2 linked regions of the Thermogutta terrifontis genome follow. The protein of the gene in region 2 binds, or shares a complex with, the protein of the main gene of each other region. Links are inferred from orthologs where the notes say so. Each region holds a gene or a part of one and is shown on either strand. Other genes may lie near its edges.

What was found.
Region 1: the proteins of accD (region 2) and accC are in contact, whole or in part, in a solved structure (PDB 8UXZ), measured with the Escherichia coli proteins. The link is inferred for Thermogutta terrifontis from one-to-one orthologs.

Annotation. Positions count from the first base shown.
Region 1 is NZ_CP018477.1:1,036,926-1,040,229, reverse strand. Bases 285-3,268 are described here. They hold accC (acetyl-CoA carboxylase biotin carboxylase subunit), read right to left. Parts: upstream 2,469-3,268; coding sequence 1,101-2,468; downstream 285-1,100. Other genes in these bases: THTE_RS03815 (M24 family metallopeptidase), read right to left, coding at 3,177-3,268; accB (acetyl-CoA carboxylase biotin carboxyl carrier protein), read right to left, coding at 2,544-3,110; THTE_RS03830 (6-phosphofructokinase), read right to left, coding at 285-937. In the rest of the region: more of THTE_RS03830, read right to left, coding at 1-284; more of THTE_RS03815, read right to left, coding at 3,269-3,304. UniProt on the Escherichia coli protein: This protein is a component of the acetyl coenzyme A carboxylase complex; first, biotin carboxylase catalyzes the carboxylation of the carrier protein and then the transcarboxylase transfers the carboxyl group to form malonyl-CoA.
Region 2 is NZ_CP018477.1:84,381-87,633, reverse strand. The notes cover bases 294-3,226. They hold accD (acetyl-CoA carboxylase, carboxyltransferase subunit beta), read right to left. Parts: upstream 2,232-3,226; coding sequence 1,356-2,231; downstream 294-1,355. Other genes in these bases: THTE_RS00330 (sulfatase family protein), read left to right, coding at 2,694-3,226; THTE_RS00340 (DUF1573 domain-containing protein), read right to left, coding at 294-1,037. Outside these bases: more of THTE_RS00340, read right to left, coding at 24-293; more of THTE_RS00330, read left to right, coding at 3,227-3,253.

The sequences.
Region 1 (3,304 bases), 950 kb from region 2 along the record:
CCTCCAGCGGGAAGTATTCGCCCATGCCTTCGGCAAACACCACCACGCCGTAAGACTTGCCCTCCTTCTCCCGCGCGATGATCGTGTCCACGACGCGGTTGGCCAGGGCCTTAAGGTTGATGATTTCCCGTATTTGGGGTTTTCCTGTCTCGGGATCGATCACCTTTTGCCCTGTTTTCGGGTTGATGGTCTCTTCCGTGGTCCACCATTCCGGCGGAATATCTTCCAAACTGATGATAAGAGACGCCTCCCCAGCGATTCCTGCTCCGTAGGCCAGCCAACCAGCCTTGCGTCCCATGACTTGAACAAAGAAGTAGGCCCCGGCCGCCCGGGCATCGGCGAGCAGATTGCGAACCTGGGTGGCGAGCATATCCACCGCGGTGAAATATCCGAATGTGAAATCGATCCCCTCGTAGTCGTTGTCAATGGTTTTGGGGAGATGCACCACGGCAATTCTGCGTCCCAAGTTGGGATGGCGATCCTGAAAGAGTTTGAACTTTGCCGCGGTGGTCAATGTATCATCACCACCGATGGAAATGAGAGCATCTACGCCCAGCGATGACAGCGCCTCATGGACCGTTTTCAGCGGGGCGGTCTTCGCGGGGTCGTCCAGGTCTTCGTACGTATGGACCCCTTTTCCAGGGTTCGCGCGGGCAGTCCCGATAATAATCCCCTGCTGACTTCGCACCAACTCCAGATCCTCGTGGCGCAGACGAATGAAGTGCTTACCCTCCTGGAGAGGCTTGTCAGGCGTATATTCCATCAGATGCGTGTAGCCCTGGCGAATGCCCAGCACCTCAATCCCCATCCGAGAAAACGCAATCGCGGCACTGGCGATCACCGCATTGGCGGCGGGCGCCGGCCCACCGGAGAACAAGATGGCCACACGCTTGATCGGCGATTCTACCTTGTCCGGACTTTTCAAGGCCTGACTCATACCCAATTCACCTCTTTGTCACAGAACCGAACGACTCTTCATTCCCCGAATGACGACAGTCCCTCACGGAAAGCCCCACGTGGACCAGAATCTGCCCCGTTCTCTATTTATTACGCCCGGCGCGATGTCCGGTTTTTCTGTCCCCCTGTCGCCGCACGTGGCGTTACTTTTTCTCCTCCTGCTGCTGGCTGGGGAGAAATGTTCGCTCCACGAAGGTGGTGTCCGCCCGCGCGTCGACAAACGTCGGGTGAGAGAGGATCGCCTTGCTCAGCTCAACCGTTGTTTTGATCCCTTCGATCCGCAACTCCTCCAGGGCGCTTTTCATCGCCGCGATCGCCTCGGCCCTTGTGGGCCGGTGCACAATCAGCTTGCCAATCATTGAATCATAATGCGGCGACACCACATATCCAGGATACACGTGGGAATCGAACCGAACCCCGGGGCCTCCTGGTACAAAAATCCGTTCGATTCGACCCGGCGACGGCCGAAATCCCCGCTCGGGATCTTCCGCGTTGATCCGGCATTCGATGGCCACCCCGCGGTGCTCCACGTCTTCCTGTTTGAATGGCAACGGCTCTCCCGCTGCCACCTTGATCTGGAGCTTGATGAGATCCAGCCCGGTCACCATCTCCGTGACGGGATGTTCCACCTGAATCCGGGCATTGACCTCGATGAAATAGAAGTTGAATTGCCGATCCACCAGGAACTCGACAGTCCCCGCGTTGTAATAATTCGCGGCTTTCAGGAGTTTCACAGCCGACTCACAAATCGCCTGGCGGACTTCGCGAGGCAGATTGGGGGCGGGACTTTCCTCAATCAACTTTTGATGACGGCGTTGGATCGTGCAGTCCCGCTCCCAGAGATGGACGACATTGCCGTAGTGATCCCCGATGGCCTGGACCTCCACATGCCGGGGATGCTCGATGTATTTTTCCAGATAAACGGCACCATTCCCAAAGGCGGCTTCAGCCTCCTGCTGCGCTTGCTGGAGAGCGGACTTGAGAGAATGTTCGTTGACGGCAATGCGCATTCCCTTGCCACCGCCTCCGGCCGCCGCCTTGATGAGGACCGGATAACCGATCTCCCGGGCAACCCGGAGGGCCTCTGCCTCCGTCTCTACTGTGCCCTCGCTTCCCGGTACCACCGGCACCCCGACCTTCTTGGCCAGGGCCCGCGCCGCGTTTTTATCCCCTAACAGTGCCATCGCCTCGTGCGGAGGACCGATAAACTCAATCTGGCAACTACGGCAGACTTCCGCAAAGTGAGCATTCTCGGAGAGAAACCCGTACCCGGGATGAATCGCCTGAGCATTCCCGATCTCGGCGGCGCTGATCACGCGATCGTAACGGAGATAACTTTCAGAAGCCTTGGCCGGTCCGATGCAGTACGCCTCGTTCGCAAGCTCCAGATAAGCCGACCCGCGATCCGCTTCGCTGAAGACGGCTACCGTTTCGATGCCCATCTCGCGACAGGCTCGTAGCACCCGAAGGGCGATTTCTCCTCGATTGGCAATCAGAATCCGTTTGAACATAAGCGATTGAGCGTGTGAGGCGGTGGCAGACTTCTTCCCGAGAACGCCGAGCGACGCGGTTAGCGAGCCCCTCCCTCAGCCCTGCGTATCCACCTTGAACAGGGGCTGCCCGTACTCCACCGGCTCGCCATTTTCGACCAGAACGGCCACAATTTTTCCAGAAATTTCTGCCGGCAACTCGTTGAAGACCTTCATGGCCTCCACAATACCCACAATGGTTTCCGGATTGACGTGGTCGCCCACCTTCACATAGGGGGGAGAATCGGGGTCCGGGGCCGAATAAAAGGTTCCCACCATCGGACTGCGGATGTAGGCGATGTTTTCTTCCTTGGGAGGAGGCGGCGTCTCAGTCTCCCGAACCGGCGGCTCCGAAGGAGCCGGGGGCTGTGCCGCCGGTGCCGCGACCGATGGGGCAACTCCAGGAGGCAGCGAGGGCATCCACATCGGTATCGGGGCACCCGCTGGAGTGGGCACGACTTCCGGCCCGCGGCGGAGGCGAATTCGCTTCTCCCCGGACCTCAGGTCAATCTCGCTGAGGTCGTGTGCCCGCATCAACTCAATGAGTTCCCGAACACGGGCCACATCAAACACATCCGGCTGGGGCGGTTCTTGCTTTTGAGCGTCGGGAGCGTTTGAACCCATAGGCGAGTCATTCTATAGCTGGAAGTGAACTTTCCTCGATTATCCTCAGAGACCTGTCAGGCGTCGTCAGAGTGTACTCACCTCGTCCAACTCTTTGGGAAGGCTGGTAAGGACCTCGTGTCCATCCCGGGTGACCAGAACGTCGTCCTCGAGCCGGACCCCACCCCAGTTTGGGATGTAGATACCCGGCTCGA
Region 2 (3,253 bases):
AACAACGCAGTCAGGACGCGGTGCTATTGCCCGTTGGCCTTGATTGTGCCAAGCACAGGGACCTTGAGTTGTTCGTAGCCCGACAGGTTCGTCTCGATGACGATTTCCCCGCGGATGGGGCCCGCCGTTTGATCGGCCGTAAAGGTCACGGGAATGACCTGGACGCTCTTTTCCGTGTCGGGTAGGACAAAGCTGAATCGTTTGTCGGGAACCTGAAGTCCCACCACTCGGAAGGGAATCCGCGCTTGAACGACGAGGTTTTTCGCGACCGTTTGTCCAGGCGACAGCGTTCCCAGGGCGAGCTGGGCCGGCTGAACGGTGACCTGGGGCACGACCGAACCCTCCACCGGCAGCACGAGCCGTCTGGCTTCTTCCAGAGTGTCGTTGGTCAAAAGTTCGATTTGTTCCTGGAGATATCCCGCCGGCGCATTCGGTTTGAGCGTGACCACTAACTGGTAACTCACCTCACCGGCACCACGTCCCGTCTGATTGATTTGCACATCGAGGAAATCGGCGCTGGGGACAGCCTTGACAATCTGCCAGTCACTCCGCCCTGCGTAGAGGAGCTTGACGGTGCGCTCGGCAGCGGAGCCCTGCGGCACGGCATTGAAGAGGACGACTCCCGGATCAAACACGACGTCGCTGCGGATGTACACGTAAGTGTGCAATTGCACCTCGGCCGGAAAGGGCTTGTCGAACGTCACCGTGATGGTGGCGTCTTTTCGGCCCAGAAAACCCCGTGTATCCACCGTGGCAACGATGGCGCCGGTTTCAAACGTCTTGAGCGTGTCTTTGGTGATGCGGGGCTGAGTGCATCCGCAGGAGGTGCGCACGGAAGCGATGTGGACATCCTCCACATAGATGTTCTTGAGGGGAAAAACGTGTTCGACCTTGGCACCCCGGGCGACCATTCCAAAATTGTGGCTGGTGTGGTCAAACATGGCCTCCGCCCACTTTTGTGCCCAGGCGAAGTTTGATGCGAAGAGAAACAGAGTGGCGAAAGCCGCGGGCAATGTCATCCGTGTCACGGTGGGCATGGTGGTGGTCACTCCTTTTTTCGATTCCCCGAAGGATGGATTGGGAACATCCTGGAAAGCCCCAGAAGAAGCACAAGGGTTGTACTTTCTGAAGCCGAATCGAAGCAGACAGCAGGAAACACGCCGTCCTGCAGGGCGAGCGGTACGGTCGTTCACCGCCGATTTCTGCGTAAAGGATAGCGACTTTTCCGGTAGGAAACAACGGCAATCCCGCTGAGTGGTTAGGCCAGCGCAATCATTTCGCGGGGCGGACATAGCCGGTTCAGAAAGCCGGCCAAGCCGTTCAGCGGCACTCAGTTGGTCGGGTGGGAGAGGACACTATTTGCCGCAGTAGTCGATAATGCGGGCGAGTTCGGATTTGAGCTCCGGCCGACGAACAATCCGATCGATAAAGCCATGCTCCAGCAGAAATTCGCTGGTTTGAAAGCCCTTCGGCAACTCGATACGGATGGTGGCCATAATCGTGCGCGGGCCAGCAAAACCGATCAGGGCCTTGGGCTCAGCGATGACGACGTCTCCCAGCGAGGCAAAACTGGCCGCCACGCCACCCATTGTGGGATTTGTCAGAACGGAGATATACAAACCGCCGGCGGCGTCGAACCGGGCAAGAGCTGCGGAAACCTTGGCCATCTGCATGAGGGAGAAAACTCCCTCCTGCATGCGAGCTCCCCCACCGGAGCCGGAGACAATGATAAGAGGGAGCTGTTCCTCCTGGGCCCGTTCGATAAGCCGCGTGAGTTTCTCCCCCACGACGGAGCCCATGCTTCCCATCATGAAGGCGGAATCCGTCACGCCGATGGCCACCCGGCGCGCCCGAATCATCCCTGTGCCCACGACGGCCGCATCGCGCAGGCCAGTGCGTTCCTGCTCACGGCGAAGACGTTCCCGATAGGGCATTTTATCCACAAATTCGATAGGGTCGCACGGTTCGAGATCGGCAAACCATTCCTCGAACGTGCCCTCATCGAGAAGCTGGCGGATGCGTTCCCGGGCCGATACATACCAGTGGTAGTCGCACTCCGGACAGACGCCGAGAAGCTTCTCCACATCTTTTCGGAAGACCGTGGCACCGCAACCAGGGCACCGCAGCCAGAGACCGGCAGGTACCCCCCGTTTGGGACGCTTGGTCAAATTTTCCCAGCTATTCGCGCCCTGCGCCTGAGAAACTGCTGATGCGGACGGATTCTCCGACATGGCCCTTCTGTATTCCTTCTTCTGTCGTTGCCTGGCTTGTGACCCTCCCGCCCGTCTGACGCATCCGGGAACGTGTTCCTTCCACTGCTTGCCCAGATGGAACGCCCCACTTCACCTTCAAATCGGCCGCGATCGCTTGCCCCAATTAGCCAAATCCTGCCCACAACCACAAAAGTATCCCTGCTCGGGCGATGAAACTCAACCCCCCATTGTGGTTTATGCCGGAAATACTCTAGCGGGACAGGGCGGCTGATGCAAGACGGAAAATCGTTACAATCTTAACGTCGTCGGAGCTGCATGCCGTGTTGCAGTCGAAGGGTACGGCATGGCCTTCAGAGCTGAGACCGGAATGCAGCCCGGGCGGCCAGTCTCGTGTTCGACTTGGTGAATCGCGTGGGGTGGGAATCTCGATTTCACAATCGTCAGGAATTCCCTGGACCTTTCCCGCAGAGGAATGCAGCCATGATCAAATGCATGCGAATTGCGGCGATCGCGTTTTTTGTGTGGGGATGCATTCTCGGCAATGGCAGTCTCTGGGCGGAGTCGAAAGGGCGTCCCAACGTGGTTGTCATTCTGGCGGATGATTTGGGCTGGGGTGATCTGGGGTGCTTTGGGGCTCCGGACCTGGAAACGCCTCACGTGGACCGCCTTGCACGGGAAGGCATGCGGATGATCAATTTTTACGCCAATTGCCCTGTGTGTTCGCCCACCCGGGCTTCGCTGCTGACTGGCTGCTATCCCGATGCGGTGGGCGTGCCGGGGGTCATCCGCACGCACAGCAACAATTCCTGGGGTTATCTCAATCCGCAGGTGGAACTGCTTCCGGCGTTTCTCGCGCAGGCTGGGTATCACACGGCGCTGGTGGGAAAGTGGCATTTGGGCTTGGATCGTCCCAACATCCCTACTGCCCGGGGATTCGCCTATTTTCACGGCTTCCTGGGCGACATGATGGACGACTATTTCAACCATCGCCGTCACGGAATCAACTACATGCGGGAAAACGAAACTGAGATCGATCCGGC